One region of the Kluyvera chengduensis genome, then DNA from elsewhere that is predicted to be linked to it. Evidence: predicted binding sites of a transcription regulator. Region 1 holds the regulator's gene; the other holds the start of a gene.

Evidence for each region. Region 1 encodes LexA, which represses DNA repair genes until DNA is damaged. Its sites were predicted from a motif close to TNCTGTATGTACATACAGNA; they were not measured.
Region 2: the regulator LexA is predicted to act here: its motif matches at 3,661-3,680, upstream of sulA (SOS-induced cell division inhibitor SulA).

What each region holds. Positions count from the first base shown of each region.
Region 1 covers NZ_JBIQOI010000008.1:37,448-47,016, forward strand. Annotated here, with positions in the region: gene ACH1XZ_RS18020 (maltoporin) at 1-155, shown strand, start outside; gene malM (maltose operon protein MalM) at 271-1,215, shown strand; gene ubiC (chorismate lyase) at 1,414-1,911, shown strand; gene ubiA (4-hydroxybenzoate octaprenyltransferase) at 1,926-2,798, shown strand; gene plsB (glycerol-3-phosphate 1-O-acyltransferase PlsB) at 2,893-5,322, opposite strand; gene ACH1XZ_RS18045 (diacylglycerol kinase) at 5,451-5,819, shown strand; gene lexA (transcriptional repressor LexA) at 5,919-6,527, shown strand; gene dinF (MATE family efflux transporter DinF) at 6,596-7,915, shown strand; gene ACH1XZ_RS18060 (CsbD family protein) at 8,052-8,261, shown strand; gene zur (zinc uptake transcriptional repressor Zur) at 8,316-8,831, opposite strand; gene ACH1XZ_RS18070 (cupin domain-containing protein) at 8,958-9,446, shown strand.
Region 2 covers NZ_JBIQOI010000002.1:694,710-704,278, reverse strand. Annotated here, with positions in the region: gene ACH1XZ_RS09025 (AAA family ATPase) at 1-988, opposite strand, end outside; gene matP (macrodomain Ter protein MatP) at 1,173-1,628, shown strand; gene ompA (porin OmpA) at 1,714-2,775, opposite strand; gene sulA (SOS-induced cell division inhibitor SulA) at 3,130-3,639, opposite strand; gene ACH1XZ_RS09005 (TfoX/Sxy family DNA transformation protein) at 3,858-4,475, shown strand; gene yccS (YccS family putative transporter) at 4,465-6,591, opposite strand; gene ACH1XZ_RS08995 (YccF domain-containing protein) at 6,610-7,056, opposite strand; gene helD (DNA helicase IV) at 7,179-9,233, shown strand; gene mgsA (methylglyoxal synthase) at 9,273-9,569, opposite strand, start outside.

The DNA of each region.
Region 1 (9,569 bases):
GTCCGGCAATCCGCGTATTCGCAACCTATGCGAAGTGGGATGAAAAATGGGGTTACGACAACGGTATCGCGTACAAAGATACCAGCGCGAAAACCTACAGCCGTGGTGACAGCGATGAGTGGTCCTTCGGTGCTCAGATGGAAATCTGGTGGTAATTCAGCACTAACCTGAAGCAATAAACTGACGAGGGGCGAAAGCCCCTCTGTTCCGTAAGGTTTAGCGCGCTATTGCCTGGCTACCGCTAGACTGACGATTTCTGAGGTCATCATAATGAAAATGAAAAAAAGTCTCGTTGCTCTGTGCTTATCCGCTGGATTGCTGGCGAGCGTTCCGGGCATCAGCCTTGCGGACGTCAACTATGTGCCGCAAAACACCAGCGCCGCACCCACTATCCCAACCTCGGCCCTCCAGCAACTGACCTGGACGCCGGTCGATCAATCTAAAGTGCAGTCCACCCAAATTTCTACCGGTGGTCAGAGCCTGAATGTACCGGGTATCACCGGTAACGTCGTGGCCTACAGCGTGCCGGCCAATATTGGCGAACTCACGCTGACGCTGACCAGCGAAGTGAACAAACAAACCAACGTCTTTGCGCCGAACGTGCTGATTCTCGATCAGAACATGACGCCATCTGCTTACTTCCCAAGCAGCTACTTTACCTATCAGGCTCCGGGCGTAATGAGCGCCGACCGTCTGGAAGGCGTCATGCGCCTGACCCCAGCCTTAGGCCAGCAGAAGCTGTACGTCCTGGTCTTTACCACTGAAAAAGATCTTCAGCAGACCACCACGCTGCTGGACCCAGCGAAAGCCTATGCCAAAGGCACCGGCAACGCGGTACCGGATATTCCTGACCCGGTGGCGAAACACACCACCGACGGCCTCGTGAAGCTGAAAGTCAAAACCAACAGCAGCTCCAGCGTGCTGGTCGGCCCGCTGTTTGGCTCTTCTGGCCCAGCTCCGGTCACCGTGGGTAACACCGCCGCGCCAGCCTATAGTGCGCCAGCGGCTGCTCCTGTGGTCGCCCCAGTCGCGGCTCCGGCTGCCAAAGCAGAACCAATGCTGGATGACACCGAAACCTATTTCAACAACGGTATTAAACAGGCGGTAGCGAAAGGGGATATCGACAAAGCCCTGAAGCTGATGAATGAAGCCGAGCGCCTGGGCTCGAAATCTGCTCGTTCCACCTTTATCGGCGCTGTAAAAGGCAAGGGGTAAGCTTTACCCCGCAGCGCTGATGTTTAGGCGAAGCCTTTTGGTGTGCCCATCCGGGCACGCCATTTTTCTATATCCTCTAGCGCAATAACAAACTGTTGCACTGCTGTTGCGCTAATGATCGTATTTGACCATTCCTGCACCCCCTCCCGCTGTGTTCTGCGATACAATAGCCAGAAGTTATGTATTGGAGAGACAGGCATGTCGCACTCTGCACTGACGCAACTTCGCGCGCTGCGCTATTTTGACGTCATCCCCCCGCTTGAATCGGCACAGCGCGACTGGCTGATGCTGGAAGATTCCATGACCAAACGGTTTGAGCAGTTCGGGAAACCCGTGAGCGTCACGTTGCTGAACGAAGCCTTTGTCACCCGTGATGCGCTGGACGGCGAGCAGCATTTGCTGCCGGATGAACCTCGCTATTGGCTGCGAGAAATATTATTGTGCGTGGGCGACGAACCCTGGCTTGCCGGGCGTACCGTGGTGCCGGAGTCGACGCTGAGCGGCCCGGAACTGGCGCTACAGAGGCTTGGGAAAACGCCGCTCGGGCGCTATCTGTTTACGTCATCGACGTTGACCCGGGATTTTATCGAAATAGGGTGTCATGATGCGCTGTGGGGGCGACGTTCCCGCCTGCGTCTGAGCGGCAAACCGCTGCTGCTGACGGAGCTTTTTTTGCCCGCATCGCCGCTGTACTAAGAGGAAGAATAAAAATGGAGTGGAGTCTTAGGTCGAATAAGCTGCTCGCTTACCATCGACTCATGCGAACGGACAAACCGATTGGCGCGCTATTGCTGCTGTGGCCGACGCTGTGGGCGCTGTGGGTCGCTTCCCCTGGCGTCCCGCCGCTGTGGATCCTGGCAGTGTTTGTCGCGGGCGTCTGGCTGATGCGCGCCGCAGGCTGTGTGGTCAATGATTACGCGGATCGTAAATTTGACGGCCACGTAAAGCGCACCGCCAACCGGCCGTTGCCAAGCGGTGCGGTGACGGAGAAAGAAGCGCGGACGCTGTTTATCGTGCTGGTGCTGCTCTCCTTCGTGCTGGTGCTGACCCTCAACACCATGACCATCCTGCTGTCGATTGCCGCGCTGGCGCTGGCCTGGATTTATCCGTTCATGAAGCGCTACACCCATCTGCCGCAGGTGGTGCTCGGTGCGGCGTTCGGCTGGTCAATCCCTATGGCTTTTGCCGCCGTCAGCGAAACGCTGCCGCTGAGCTGCTGGCTGATGCTGCTGGCCAATATTCTGTGGGCGGTGGCCTACGACACGCAGTACGCGATGGTTGACCGCGACGACGATGTGAAAATCGGTATTAAATCGACGGCGATTCTGTTCGGTGATAACGACCGCCTGATTATCGGCATCCTGCAAGCGTGCGTGCTGGGGCTGATGGCGCTTATTGGCTGGTTGAATGGTTTGCACTGGGAGTTTTACTGGTCAATCCTGATTGCCGGTGCGCTGTTTGTTTACCAGCAAAAGCTGATTCGTCACCGCGAACGCGGGCCGTGCTTCCAGGCGTTTTTGAATAATAACTACGTGGGGCTGGTGCTGTTTATTGGGTTGGCGATGAGCTACTGGCAACGTTGAGATGGGCATTGCCGGATGGCGGCGTAAACGCCTTATCCGGCCTACAACATTAACGGATAAAAAAATCCCCGGTCTTTGCCGGGGATTTTTGTTTTTACTGCGCCGCCTCTTCTTGCGTCACGCTCTCAATCGTCAAGCGCACGTCCGAGGTAATCAGGCTTGCCATCATCTGGTACACCTTCATCGTCTCTTCCGGCTCGGCGTCGCCGCTGTCGCTGATATAGCCTTCATCGCGCAGGGTTAACACCAGTGAAGAGAACACTGCTTTATCGAAGAACTCCGGCGAGTTGATACCGTGCAGCACCGAGAGGCGCTGAGCCAACGTGCGGCTCTCTTTCTCCAGCGTACTGCGGTTCATCGACGGGTTGCCGCTCAGCAGCCAGAAAGTGATCGCATAACGCTGCAGCGTCTCGCGCGCACCGGCAGCCAGCAGCTGCAGGGTGCGGGAGTGAGAAGCGTTGATACGCAGCTTGCCGTCCTGCTCGCAAATCATCTCCTGACGAACCATCTCTGCAATCAGCGTATCGATAACCGCAGGCAGCTCCGCGCGATCCCAGCGCAAGAACAGCTCGGCTTTTAGCATCGGATACAGCGTATCGATAATGCTCAGCACCTGCTCGCGGGAAATCTCGCGATGCTGAGTCATAATCGACGCCAGCAGGGAAGGCATGATCAGCATATGCGCGATGTTATTGCGGTAGTAGGTCATCAACACCGCCTGCTCGCGTGGCAGAATGATGATGTCGCCGATGGTGTCCTTCTCGACTTCGAACTTATTCATCTGCAGCGCGTGATCGATAAGCTCGCTGGCAGAGGCGGTCGGTGCCGTTGCATCCGGCGCATACGGTGCGTTACGCAGCAGCGCCAGATAGCAATCCAGTTGCTGAGTCAGTTGCTCGCGGGTCAGCGAACGCTGACGCGAAGCCAGCAGCGCGGTACAGCACAGGTTCATGGCATTCGCTGCGCCTGCGTTGTTGATACGCACCATCAGTTCGGCCGCCATTTTGTTAACGGTCGGCGTCAGCCAGGCGGGGCGCACGGCTTCGATCGGGTCGATAGACTCGCGCCACTCCGGCACATGGTGGTTCAGGTAGGTCATCAGCGGCATCGGTTCGCCGAAGTTGACGTAGCCCTGGCCCAGATTACGTAGCTTGCTCAAGCCGCGCAGCATCTGCGGCAGGCTCTCTTTCTCTTTGGTCGCGCCGCGCAGCTCTTTGGCGTAGGTCCCCACTTCCATCACGTGCTCGTAGCCAATGTAAATCGGCACTAACGTGATAGGACGGGAGCCGCCGCGCAGCATCGCCTGAATGGTCATCGACAGGGTGCCGGTTTTCGGGTCCAGCAGACGACCGGTACGGGAGCGCCCGCCTTCCACAAAGTACTCAACGGAGTAACCGCGGCTGAACAGCTCGCCGAGGTATTCGCGGAACACGGTGGAGTAGAGCTTATTGCCCTTAAAGGTACGGCGAATAAAGAACGCGCCCAGGCGACGGAAAATCGGGCCCGCTGGCCAGAAGTTCAGGTTGATACCGGCAGCGATATGCGGCGGCACCAGCCCCTGATGATAGAGCACGTAAGAGAGCAGCAGGTAGTCCATGTGGCTGCGGTGACACGGCACATAGACGATTTCATGCCCGTCGTGCGCCAGCTGGCGTACGCGCTCGGCGTTGTTCACGTTAATGCCCTGGTACAGACGGTTCCAGGTAAAGCTGAGGATGCGGTCGGTCAGACGAATCATCTCGTAGGAGAAGTTCGCCGCGATCTCTTCCATCAGCGCAATAGCGTTCTGCTGGGCTTTCTCGTGGGAAATTTTCTTGCTGCGCGCTTCGTCTTCTACCGCTTTAGCGATAGCTTTTGACGCCAGCAGCTTCTTGAACAGGTCATGACGAGCAGGTAGACGTGGGCCGACCGCCGCCAGACGCTGACGAGCAAAGTGCATACGCGCGACGCGAGCCAGTTTCTGCGCGATCGTTTTATCGGTACCGTGTTCGTCAGCCATGCGGCGCAGGGAGACGGACGGCGAGAAACGCACAAAGCTGTCGCGACCGAGCCAGGAGACGGCGAAGAACTTCTGGAAGCCGTTCAGCATACGCAGCGGTGGGTTCACTTCGCCTTTCTCGCGACCCGGCGAACGACCAAACATCACCGACACTGGCACCATTTGCACATCCAGTTCTGGATTGCTGCGGTGCAGATCGAGGTAGTCGTGGAACAGTTTGATCGACTCTTCTTTCGGCGTGTAGTAGGTGAACACGCGCGGGCCGCCGTGGATAAAGACGTAGCGCGGCAGTAGCGTACCGTCGATTTCCAAGGGTTCAAGCGGGTCGGGTAAATCGTGCGCCAGGCACTGAGCGCGCAGCGTCAGCAAGTCAGCCTTAGAGTTATAAGGCAGGACGTACATAATAGGGCGCGACGTATCAAGCCCCAATTCCTGGGCAGGTTGTGCCGGAATAGACTTGCTCTTTACCAGAACACTTAATGGTAAATTCAGTAATTTGTAGTAAATTCGTGGCCAGCCGGACATAAACGATGTAAAGCCTCTGGTTAATCATGCAAATGCGCGGCAAGAATATCAGAAAGTCGGTGAAATTTCTGTTCTACCGCCTCATAACACGCATTGTCATTGACGTAAAAACGAAAAAGGTTCTTGAGATGGCCAATAATACCACTGGGATTACCCGAATCATCAAAGCTGCGGGCTATTCCTGGAAAGGATTCCGCGCGGCGTGGATCAATGAAGCGGCATTCCGCCAGGAAGGGGTAGCCTCTGTTATCGCGATTATTATCGCTTGCTGGCTGGATGTCGATGCCATCACCCGTGTCCTGCTTATCGGATCGGTCCTTTTGGTGATGATAGTGGAAATTCTCAATAGTGCACTGGAAGCGGTGGTTGACCGCATCGGTTCCGAGTATCACGAGCTGTCTGGCCGAGCAAAAGACATGGGTTCGGCGGCGGTGCTGCTGTCCATTTTCGTGGCGGTGATCACCTGGGCCATCTTACTGTGGGCTCATTTTCACTAAACCTGCGAAAACTGCCTGATTTCGTGAGTTTTACGGTTCCAAAATAGCCAGTAGCTGTATATACTCACAGCATAACTGTATATACACCCAGGGGGCGGAATGAAAGCGTTAACGACCAGGCAGCAAGAGGTGTTTGATCTCATCCGGGATCACATCAGCCAAACGGGCATGCCGCCAACGCGTGCGGAAATTGCTCAACGCTTGGGGTTCCGTTCCCCAAACGCAGCTGAAGAGCACCTGAAAGCGCTGGCGCGTAAAGGCGTGCTTGAGATTGTCTCAGGCGCTTCTCGCGGTATCCGCCTGCTGGTGGAAGAAGAAGAGGGCCTGCCGCTGGTGGGCCGCGTCGCGGCGGGTGAACCGCTGCTGGCGCAGCAGCACATCGAAGGTCACTATCAGGTTGACCCTTCTTTGTTTAAGCCAAGCGCGGATTTCCTGCTGCGTGTCAGCGGTATGTCGATGAAAGACATCGGTATTATGGATGGCGACCTGCTTGCCGTACATAAAACCCAGGACGTGCGTAACGGCCAGGTTGTCGTGGCGCGCATCGATGAAGAAGTGACGGTAAAACGCCTGAAAAAACAAGGTAACGTCGTCGAACTGCTACCAGAAAACAGCGAATTTAAGCCTATCGTGGTCGACCTGCGTCAGCAGAATTTTTCCATCGAAGGGCTGGCCGTTGGCGTTATCCGCAACGGCGAATGGCTGTAACTCTCCCCTGATTCACATGGCTGCGATACTTCCGCTATCGCAGCCTTTTTTCGTTTTGGTCGATACTCATGCCGCTACTTACTCACGCCGATAAGGCGCTGTGGCGCCTTGCGCTACCGATGATCTTCTCCAACATCACCGTGCCTCTGCTGGGCCTGGTCGATACCGCCGTTATCGGCCACCTCGATAGTCCTGTTTATCTCGGCGGCGTCGCCATTGGCGCAACGGCAACCAGCTTCCTGTTTATGCTGCTGCTGTTCCTGCGGATGAGTACTACCGGGCTCACGGCACAGGCGTTCGGCGCGAAAAATCCGCAGGCGCTGGCCCGTGCACTGGTGCAACCGCTGATGCTGGCACTCGGTGCCGGGCTACTGATTATTCTTTTCAAAACGCCGCTGATAAATCTGGCGCTCTCCATCGTTGGCGGCAGCGGCGAGGTGCTGGAGCAGGCCCGGCGCTTCCTCGCTATCCGTTGGCTTAGCGCACCTGCCGCATTGGCGAACCTGGTGTTGCTTGGCTGGCTGCTGGGCGTGCAGTACGCGCGGGCTCCGGTCGTACTGCTGGTCGTCGGCAACGTGCTGAATATCGTGCTCGACCTGTGGCTGGTGATGGGGTTGCACATGAACGTGCAGGGCGCTGCGCTGGCAACGGCGATTGCTGAATACGCCACGCTGCTGGTCGGGCTAGGAATGGCGCGTAAGGTGCTGGTGATGCGCGGGATCCCGTGGGCGATGCTGAAAACAGCCTGGCAGGGCGATTTTCGCCGCCTGCTGGCGCTCAACCGCGACATCATGCTGCGCTCGCTGCTGCTCCAGCTCTGCTTTGGCGCAGTGACCGTCTTCGGCGCGCGGCTGGGCAGCGAAGTCGTGGCGGTGAACGCGGTGCTGATGACCATGCTGACCTTCACGGCCTACGCGCTGGACGGTTTTGCCTACGCGGTAGAAGCGCATTCCGGGCAGGCCTATGGCGCGCGTGACGGCAGCAAACTGTTGGAAGTCTGGCGTGCTGCATGCCGTCAGGCGGGCGTGGTGGCGCTGGCGTTTGCCCTGATTTACGCCCTTCTGGGCGAGCATATTGTGGCGCTGCTGACGTCGCTGCCTGAACTGCGGCAGCTTGCCGACCGCTACGTGCTGTGGCAAGCGGTGCTGCCGGTTATCGGCGTGTGGTGTTATCTGCTCGACGGCATGTTTATCGGTGCCACCCGCGGTGCGGAGATGCGTAACAGCATGGCGGTGGCCGCTGCCGGGTTTGCGCTTACCATGCTGGCGCTACCGCTGCTTGGCAATCATGGGCTGTGGCTGGCGCTTGCCGTATTCCTTGCGCTGCGCGGGCTGGCGCTGGCCGTTATCTGGCGTCGTCACTGGAAAAACAACAGCTGGTTTGCCTGACGGTATGGTTAAAGATTCCGAATAATGAAACGGCACCAGAATGACTGACTACAATTAACCTCAAGCTTAGCGAAAAAGATGTCTTTCCTGAAACATGCTTTTCGCTATTCACTCACTGACGAACGAGGATTCAATGATGAATAAAGACGAAGTCGGCGGTAACTGGAAACAGGTTAAAGGTAAAGTGAAAGAGCAATGGGGCAAGCTGACCGATGATGATATGACGGTGATCGAAGGTAAACGCGATCAGCTGGTCGGTAAAATTCAGGAACGCTACGGCTACGCGAAAGATCAGGCCGAAAAAGAGGTGGATAGCTGGGATAAACGCCACAACCACCACTGGTAATAACGTCCTCCTGCCCGTGCGTACAAGGAAGTACGCTCCCTCTGTTAGTGCCCGCTAGCGGGATTTCTTTTTAATCTGAATGGTATGGTCGTGATGGCAGTGTTCGTGAGCGCTGCACGCTTCCACTTCTACGCAGGCCGAGCACAGGCCGTGCGCTTCAATCACGTTATGACGCAGAGCGAAGCCCATTTTGGCCGCCAGCGCGTGCATAATGTCTTCTACCCCTTCCGCACATTCTTCTTTCACCACGCCGCAGCGATCGCAGATAAACATCGCGGAGGTGTGCGTTGGTTGATCGAACAGGTGACAGAGCACGTAGCTGTTAGCCGATTCCACCTTATGCACGAAGCCTTGTTCCAGCAAAAACTCCAGCGCGCGATAGACGGTTGGCGGCTTAGCCTGCGGCTCTTTGACGCGCAGCAGGTCGAGCAAATCGTAGGCGCTAATCGCCCCTTCTTGCAGGCTCATCAGGCGCAATACTTCCAGACGTTGCGGAGTCAGGCGCACGCCGCGTTGCGCGCACAGCTTTTCAGCCTGCGCTAACAGTTCTTGCGTAGTGGTCTTATCCATTGGCGTCCTCGGGTTACGGGTGAAACAAACTCATACTTTACCATGTTATGCCGGAAACACCGAGTTTCCACAGGTGTGCTATAGGTGTGTTATAGCAGGTGTACTTCACACTCAGGATGAAAAATGATGAAAAGACCCGATTGCATTCGCCATTGGCATGATGTTGAAGGACCGGATGACTCGACTTACCCCGATAGCAACGAGCTTTTTGCCATCGGCGCGCCGCTGGCCCGCGCGCTGGGGCTGCGGCATCTCGGAATTCACCACGAACGGCTGCCGCCAGGCCGTCGCACTTCTTACCCACATGCGGAGAGTGACGAAGAGGAGTTTATCTACGTGCTGGAGGGCTACCCGCAGGCGTGGATCAACGGCTATCTGTGGAAGCTTCAGCCGGGGGATAGCGTCGGTTTCCCTGCCGGAACCGGTGTGTGTCATACCTTTATCAACAACACTTCCGAAGAGGTTCGGCTGCTGGTGGTGGGTGAGGCGAACAAAAAACACAACCGCATCTATTATCCGCTAAACGCCTCGTATGCCGTGACGCGTGAGGATCGCTGGGTCGATCACCCGCCGCAGTTTTTTGGCCCTCACGATGGAAAACCTGGGCGAAATTAGCATCTTCTTCTATAAAGATTAGGGTGCTTATTAAAAATAACGATAACCATAAAAATTTCAGTTAGGGGAACACACTACTTTTTTTCCCGCTATTCACAGCAACAGTTCGTCTCCATCCAGGCG
Region 2 (9,569 bases), on a different contig from region 1:
CGGCCAGGAATCCTTCACGCCACTGGCGCTGCACGAGCATCGTTTTCAGCTGTTCGGCATTGATGGTGCCATCTGTGGTAAACGGTGCGGCTTCACGTAGCTGGCGGCTAATCCAAAGTGGACAAAGCGGCATAATTTCCTGGTCACCGCTGTAGCGTGCGCCTTCCTGCATCAGAAGCGGCCAGGCGTCAGCAGCAAGCATTGGCAGTGACTTCTCTCGGGCAACGCCTGATACCCACTGACACCACTGTCTGAGCGCTTCTTCATCTGCCAGTTGCAGGCTGTCTTCAAACTCGCTATACAGTGAAGATTCCGCTAATTCAGGTTCCATCTCCTGGAAGTCAGCCAGTGACTCGCGTTCACCAACCAGCATGACCTTAAGCGTTAACGGCATAGAAGGAATGCTGACCGGCAGCGGACGCGCATCATCAAAGGTGAGCCAGTCAAAGCGCTGCTGCGTGACGATATTCTTTAAGCGCATCCACAGCAGTGGCTGTGACATCAGCGTGCGTAAAGAGAGGATGAGGATGCCACCGTTAGCCTGATGGACCAGACCTGGTTGCAGGCTGATTTCGCCATTAAACTGACGAACGCAGCCAAAAAGTTGTTCAGCTTCTGCCCAGTCGGCAAAAATGATGGGGCCGGTACTGGCGAAATTATCCTCTGCACTTTTGGCTGGCTGCATCGAGACTTTGCCACCGATAGCCTGATAATCAACGCCCGTCAGAGCGGATTCATCGCTATTGCGCAGAGAGAGGGCCGTTTGCGAGAGCAGCTGCAGGTACTCTTTTTCTTCTGGGGCTTTAACCAGTAAGAAGGGTGAGATCCCCTGTGGGTGCAGAAACTGCTCCAGCGCGTAGTGTAAACGGGCCTGGAGTTCGCTGAATAATGCGTCGTTTTCTGAGGCTAAGTCAGGCTGGGCAAATAGCGCCTGGTATGCTTCAGTCGCGGGGGCGAGAAAGCGCCGGGAAAGAGTATTTATAGTCAATGTCGCTATTTTTAGTCAGATGTAAAGTCCGTGATTATACCCGATGCTGCAGGGAAGCTCACGGAGAATAGGGAAGTATCTTCAACCCCTGGCTTTATCCGTATCACAGTTGCAGATTTCTTCTCAGCACATTGAGAAAAAACTGTTATCCTGAAAAGAGTTACACGGTCACACTGAGATCGCAATGAAATATCAACAACTGGAAAATCTTGAAAGCGGCTGGAAGTGGAAATACCTGGTGAAAAAACATCGGGAAGGCGAGTCCATTACCCGCTACATTGAAGCCAGCGCCGCACAAGAGGCTGTCGATGTTTTGCTGAAACTGGAAAATGAACCGGTTCAGGTGAATGGCTGGATTGCTCAGCACATCAACCCGCAGCTGGTAAACCGTATGAAGCAGACGATTCGTGCACGCCGTAAGCGTCATTTTAACGCCGAGCATCAGCATACCCGCAAGAAGTCTATCGATCTCGAGTTCGCCGTCTGGCAGCGTTTAGCAGGGCTTGCTCAGCGCCGGGGTAAAACGCTATCCGAAACGGTGGTTCAGCTTATCGAAGATGCCGAGAACAAAGAGAAGTATGCGACGAAGATGTCTAGCCTGAAACAGGACCTTGAGGCGATGCTGGGAAAAGATAAGTAGTCGCTACCCGTATCCCGATAGCTTGCTTGATAAAATTCAGGACAAAAAAAACCCCGCAGCGCGGGGTTTTTTATTAGACGAGAACTTAAGCCTGAGGCTGAGTTACAACGTCTTTGCTACCTTTAACTTCGATCTCTACGCGACGATCTGGTGCCAGGCAGTCGATCAGCGCAGCTTTCGCTTTCACGCCGTCACAGGTGTTGCCAGTAACTGGGTTAGATTTGCCCATGCCACGTGCGGAGATTTTGTCAGCTGGGATACCTTTAGATACCAGGTAATCAACAACGGACTGTGCACGTTTTTCGGACAGACCCTGGTTGTAAGCGTCAGAACCGATACGGTCGGTGAAGCCCAGAACCACTACGGAACCGTCTTTAGGATCCAGGTTGCTCAGCTGGGAGTACATCTGATCCAGAGCCTGTTTGCCTTCTGGTTTCAGCGTTGCTTTGTTGAAGTTGAACAGAACGTCAGACTTCAGAGTGAAGTGTTTGGTCTGTACTTCTGGAGCTGGAGCTGGAGCTGGCGCGATAACTGGCGCTGCTGCATCCTGCTGGCCGAAACGGTAGGAAACACCTACGCTCAGCATGCCGTTGTCTGGACGTACGCCAACGCTGTTTGCGTCGCCGATGTTGTTAACCCACTGGTATTCCAGACGGGTAGCGATGTCACGAGTAACAGCCCACTCAACGCCGCCAGCGAATACTGGGGAAACGCCAGTGTCGTGGTTTTTACCAACACCTGGGGTGTTGTTGTTGGAGTCAGCACGCCATACCATACCACCCAGACGAGTGTAGATATCCAGATCGTCAGTAACTGGGTAACCCAGTTTAGCGGTCAGCTGTACGCCCTGAGCTTTCAGTGCGCCATTGGTCTGGCTACCGGTGTATTCCATACGGCCCAGCCAGTCGTAACCCATTTCGAAACCAACATACGGGTTAACCTGGTAGCCACCGAACGCGCCTGCGCCCAGCTGGCTGTTGTGGGTAGAACCGTTGTTGTTCAGGTCACTCTGGTACCAGCCGGTGTCATGGAACTGGGACCAACCCAGTTTACCACCTGCATACCAGGTGTTGTCTTGCGGAGCGGCTTGCGCTACGGAAGCGAAACCTGCCAGTGCCACTGCAATCGCGATAGCTGTCTTTTTCATTTTTTGCGCCTCGTTATCATCCAAAATTTGCCATGAAGTTCTAAATAGATTCACGGTTAAATCCTTCCACCGGGGGCGTGGCTTAGTAATTACTCAGCAGATATCTGCGGTGTTAAGCTGAGCACCCCTGGCGATGTAAAGTCTACAACGTCGCTGGAAACTTACAAGTGTGAACTCCGTCAGGCTTATGAAAAAAAAAGAGTTGTATACGCAATATTTAACAAATATGTCGAAAAATTAAACGATGTAAAACACCCGAAACCGCACCAGACAAGCGTTCCACCTAAAATCATTCATAAAATCGAGGAGATAAAAAAACTGCAAAAAAAAGGCCAGGAAAATTCCTAATTTCATTCAATGATACAAATTTGAGTGAATTTTTAGCCCATTAAATTGTCCAGCAGAACGAGATGTTGAGTGAACTGGTCGCATAATAAACACCATCGCGTTACCGTCTTCGGCAGCCTGTTGTAATCGAGCATGTTCTTCCGCTGATAAATCTTCCGTCAACCAACCGATAACCACACTATAATTCCCCGTACGAGATGCACGAACCATAGAATCGAGCATGTCGACTGGTGGCATCTGACGTAGCTGCATTACTTTTGTCAGTGGTAGGCCAGATGCTTGCACCCACTGGCGGCTAAGTTTTTGCTGCGGTGTTAACCATAGCTGCCAGCGAGACTGCTGACCAAGCTGTTGTAGCAGGGGCAGTAGCAATAGCTGCGCCATCATCGGCTGATCTTCCCGATAAAGCACTTCGCTAACCAAAGCGGTTGAGGAATCTTTTACTGATGTAAAAGTATGGGAAGCGGTTGTTGAGACCGCAGCAGAAGAATGATTTACAACACCAGAAGTATACATAGTTAATCCAGCCCTGTGGGTTACTGTATGAATATACAGTACTACCCTGAAGATTAAAGATCAACCTCATTTTCTGAAAGCAACTCGCAAAATTGCACTCTAAATGCCTACAAAGGCAAATTCACCTTGCTGTGTCGAACGAACGCGCCTATGTTGCTTGTTATGTCTTCTATTAACAAATTTAATGTATCCATGTCCATGATTATTAAGGATTAATCATGAAGAAAATATCATATAAACGGATTTATCAGTCCCAGAAATATTTTTCGCTGTTGGGCAAAATCAAGTCACGGGCGCTGTTTGGTGGCTATAGTCTCGCCGTCAATGATGCGGTATTTGCAATGGTCTCTGAAGGGGAACTCTACCTGAGGATGTGTGAGGAAAGTGCGACCTATCAGGCTCAGCATTCGCCTCCATTACTGACATTACGTAAGCGAGGGTGTTCACAGCAGTTAAAGTATTTCCATGTTGGCGAGCGGCTCTGGTCTGATGAATCCGTCTTGCTTCAATTGGGCAAATTTTCTCTGGAGGATGCGCTTCGAGAAAAAAACCAACAGAAATCATTACGGATAAAAGATCTGCCTAATCTCTCATTTCATATGGAGCTGCTGCTAAGTGAAGCGGGGATCAAAGATGCCCAAATGCTTCAGCAACAGGGAGCGGAAATGGCATGGATAAAGCTGCGTAAGATTCGTAAACAGCTGAGTATTAATGTGTTGTATTCCCTGGAAGGGGCGATTAGGGGCGTTCACGCCGCTGCGCTCCCGGCGCAACGGCGCCAGGAGCTACAGGAATGGGCGTTAGCCCATGTGAAAACGGAGGGTGTCAGGCCATAACCTGTTTTTGCAAACGGCAGATTTCCGGTAGCAGCGAAATCATCAGGCCGATTTGTTGTAAGACCAATGGCTCTTTGCTGTCCGGACGAGGTTCAAGATGTTGGATTCGCGCAGCTAAGTTGGATAAAGCGTGCTGTACCCGTTCTTCGTCAGAAGGCTGGTGGTGTAGGGCATCATCGACATAGCACACCGCATCGTCCAGAAGAGCCAGTATTTCAGCTGTAGCCAGTTTTTCCCGATGGGCGCCCAACGCGGAAATATAGCTGGTCAGGGTATGGTTGAGACAGAGTAGCCGAAACGCAGTTTCTCGCATTTCGGGGGTGACCTTCGGTTCCGTCGACATGTTTGAGACCACTGAGGCGAGCTCTGCATCTCGGTTATGCGCATCACGACGTGCGATACGATAGGCCAGACGGTTATCGCGTCCCTGGTGATACTGTTCCAGAATCGCGTCCAGGTAGCGGCAGTTTGCGTCAACTGCGCGCTCCAGCACGCGAGGTAGATTGCGGAATTTCCAATCTGGCCAGATAAAACTGACCGCAACCCAGGCAATACCACATCCAATCAGCGTATCCACCACGCGCGGCAATGCCACCTCGAAGCCTTCGCCAAGCAGGTTAAAGCACAGCAGAACCAGTAGCGTGATAAACATCGTCGCGTGCGCGTATTGCACGTTGCGAAAAGCGAAGAATAGCACCCCGGTGATGACAATCAGTGCCAGTTGCCCCTCAAGAGAAGGTACCAGCCACAGAATCGGCAGACCGAGCGCTACGCCGACCAGCGTGCCGATGATACGCAGCGCCAGGCGGTGGCGGGTGGCGTTATAGTTGGGCTGACAGACAAACAGGCTGGTGAGCAGGATCCAGTAGCCATGTTGCAAACCGGTAAACTGAATAAATGCATAACCTGCGCAGAGTACCAATGACATGCGCACCGCATGCCGAAAAAGCGCCGATTCCGGTGACATATTACGGCTCAGGCGCGACTGAATATCGGCAAAACCATGCAGGCTATCATCTGCCAGCAAGGTTTCCGTTTCGCTTTGCGCCTGTGATTGCAGTTGCTCGGACTCAATAGTGGCAAGCTGGGCATCAATAGCGCGCAGGTTGTTCAGTAAAAAACCAAGCGCTTTCATCTGCTCAGGCGCGGCACCACTCGCGCGTACGCGATCTAATGCGGCATCGAGGTGGGAGAATGCGCGTTCAAACCGGGCATCGTGTTGATAGGGTGTTCGGAGCAAAATGGATTTTGCCAGATCCTGACAGGCGATGGACTGCATAGACAGCAGGCGCTGGAAGCGAAACATGACATCGCTATAGCGGAAGTTATCGCGCAAAGCCTGGTACTGGATGTGCGATGAACTGGCACGTTCGTGGATATCCTGGGCGACGAAATAGTAATGTAGCGTTCTTCGGGTACTACGCTGGCCCCGGTCGCCACGCAGACGCGTTAATAATGACGCTTTGGTTTGGTTAAGCGTTGCCATCAGTTGCCCATTTGCTAGCGCCAGCTCATACAGTGGCGCCTGGTCTTCATCATCCAGGTCCGGGTCAAACAGGCGAGATTTCAACTCGAGATAACGGGAAAGCTGTTCGTAGCTACGGGCGAGGTTATCCTGTAGCGGGCGGATAGGGAAGATGAGGTGCCCGGTCAGGGTCAGCAGGTTATACCAGACGGCCCCGGCAATCAGCAGCAGCGGTTGCTGATACCAGTGCGCGTAAAGGGATACCCCCAGCATGGTATAAATAGCGATAAGCAGCGCACCAAATGCGATGGTGGCATAGCGCTGACCAAGGCCGCCGAGCAGGATAAACCCGATCGTCGAAATCGTTAAACCCAGTGCAAACAGCCATGGCCACGGAAACAGCAGCTCCACCGATGCCGAGGCAATGAAGAAACAGATAAGCGTGATAACCAGGTTGCGTAACCGTCCGGTGAGTCGGTCATCCAGGTCGGTCAGCGCCGCGGCCACCACGCCCAGGGTTAGCGGAATGGTGAGTTTGGCATCGCCCAGCCACCAGGGCAGGGCGGTAGTGCCGACAAGCGCAATAAAGATTCTGGCGTTATAAAGCCAGGTACTGTTCCATGTATAGCGGCGAAGCAAAGGGCTTAGCATAGCGTGTATTCGTCCTGATTACTGAAAACGGCGGCGTGCATTTGCCTCGCGAGCCGCGCGCGCTACTTCCACGGGTACCACACGGCGACCAACCGGCCAGAGTGCAATGGCGGCAATTTTGAAATTGGCGATGCCAACGGGAATACCAATGATGGTGACGCATTGGGCAATTCCGGCGAGAATATGAGTCAGACACAGCCACCAACCGAACAGCACAAACCAGACAATATTGAGCACGGTCCCGCCTGCATTCATCACGCTGCTTTTCGTCCCTGGCTCCAGTTCATCAACATGAACGGCCTCATTACCGTAAGGCAGCAGTGAAAGTTTGGTAATTTCCCAGCAGGAGCGGGTGAGCGGTAAGGTAATAATCAAAATGATACTGACCAGCGTTGCAAGCAGCCAGCCTAACGTTGTCAGAAATCCACCTAACACAAAATTTAAAATATTCAGAACTGTACGCATAAATCCTCTGTGTAGCACTGTGAATAACAAGACCTGATGATTGTAACGTTTTTTTGCGCTGGAGCACCTATTCTCTGGGGGTTACACTGTGAGGTATCGAAAAAGTCAGGATTCGAAACGACATGGAATTAAAATCAACAACGCTGGGCAAGCGCATGGCGCAGCATCCTTATGACCGGGTTGAGATCCTCAACGCCGGCGTCAGGGTCTCCGGCCCTCAGCATGAGTATCTCATTCCTTTCAACCAGCTTCTGGCCATCAACTGCAAACGCGGTCTGGTGTGGGGGGAGCTGGAGTTCGTTTTACCTGAAGATAAAGTCGTACGTCTGCACGGAACCGAGTGGGGAGAAACGCAGCGCTTCCATCACCATCTGCTGGGGCTCTGGCAGCAATGGGGCGAGGAAATGAGCGCGATAGCTGCTGACCTTCTCGAAAAACAGTTGGCCGTTATTGCAGGCAGCAGCGCTGAAACCCAATGGCTCACCCGTCAACAGGCGCAAAAAATACGCCAGCAGGTTGTGGCTGCGCTGGAAGGGCTGCCGTTACCGACCGACCGTCTTGAGGCATTTGATAACTGCCGTGATGCCTGGCATCAATGTCAGGCATGGCTGGCTGATAAAGAGAGAGGTCGCGAGCAGCATAATCAGCGTTACACCGAGGCGATGCTGGAAAAATACGCTGAATTTTTCGAACAGATTGAGTCATCGCCACTTAATGCCTCTCAGGCTCGAGCAGTGGTGAATGGTGAACGTTCGCTGCTGGTGCTGGCCGGGGCTGGTAGCGGAAAAACGTCCGTGCTGGTGGCGCGGGCGGGTTGGTTGCTTGCGCGGGGTGAAGCGTCGGCGGAGCAAATCCTTCTGCTGGCCTTTGGTAAAAAAGCCGCGCAGGAGATGGATGAGCGCCTGCAAACGCGGCTGCATACGGATGCTATCACCGCGCGTACTTTCCACGCGCTGGCGCTGCATATTATTCAGCAGGGGAGCAAAAAGGTTCCGGTTGTCAGCAAGCTGGAAAACGATTCCTCTGCCCGCTATGCACTGTTTACCCAATGCTGGCAGCAGCAGTGTCGGGAGAAAAAAGCACAGGCTAAAGGCTGGCGTTTGTGGCTCCAGGATGAGATGGGTTGGGACGTTGCCGAAGATAATTTCTGGGAAGATGAAAAGCTCATTAAACGCATGGGGAGCCGTCTTGACCGCTGGGTCAGCCTGATGCGTATGCACGGCGGTTCACAGGCGGAGATGATTGCCGGTGCGCCGGAAGAGGTTCGCGACCTGTTTGGCAAGCGTGTGAAGCTAATGGCGCCGCTGCTGAAGGCGTGGAAAACGGCGCTCAAAGAAGAAAACGCCGTCGACTTCTCTGGTCTTATCCATCAGGCCATCAATATTCTGGAGAAAGGTCGCTTTGTCAGTCCGTGGAAGCATATTCTGGTGGATGAATTTCAGGATATCTCTCCACAGCGAGCCGCCCTGTTGGCGGCGCTGCGCAAGCAGAACTCGCAAACCTCGCTCTATGCTGTGGGGGATGACTGGCAGGCCATTTATCGCTTCAGCGGCGCGCAGCTTTCGCTGACCACCGCGTTTAACCACTATTTTGGTGAAGGTGATAACTGTGCGCTGGATACCACCTACCGATTTAATAGCCGTATTGGCGAGATAGCCAATCGGTTTATTCAGCAAAACCCGCACCAGCTCAGTAAACCACTCAATAGCCTCACAGCGGGTGATAAGCATGCGGTGATGCTGCTGGAAGATGACAAGCTTGATGCGCTGTTCGATAAGCTCAGTGGTTACGCCACTGAGGAGCAGCGGATCCTGGTGCTGGCGCGTTACCACCATCTGAAGCCTGCCGCGCTGGATAAAGCCGCCACGCGCTGGCCTAAGCTCAATATTGATTTTATGACCGTTCACGCCAGCAAAGGTCAACAGGCGGACTACGTCATCGTGCTGGGGCTTAAGGAAGGATTTGACGGTTTCCCGGCACCTGCGCGTGAGTCGATTATGGAACAGGCGCTACTGCCTGCACCAGAAGATTTCCCGGACGCCGAGGAGAGACGCTTGCTATACGTGGCCATTACTCGTGCACGTTTGCGCGTCTGGCTGCTGTTTAACCAGCAACAGCCGTCACCGTTTGTGGATATTTTGAAGCAGCTGTCAGTGCCGGTGGCACGAAAACCGTAAGATAAGCCGGAGTCGGTGACTCCGGCTTGCTTCAGACGCTTATTTCAAACGCTCAGAGAGGTAGCGCTGGTAGTCAGGAATCAGGATATCAACCGGTTCGCTGAAATTCGGCGACTGGATAATAAAATCAGCGGTGGACGCATTGGTCGCAACCGGAATATTCCAGACGGTTGCCAGACGCAGTAGCGCCTTGACGTCCGGGTCGTGCGGAACGGCATTGAGTGGATCCCAGAAAAAGATCAGGACGTCGATTTTACCTTCCGAAATCAGCGCACCCACCTGTTGATCGCCGCCCATCGGGCCGCTCAGCATCGCTTTCACTTCCAGGCCCGTGGC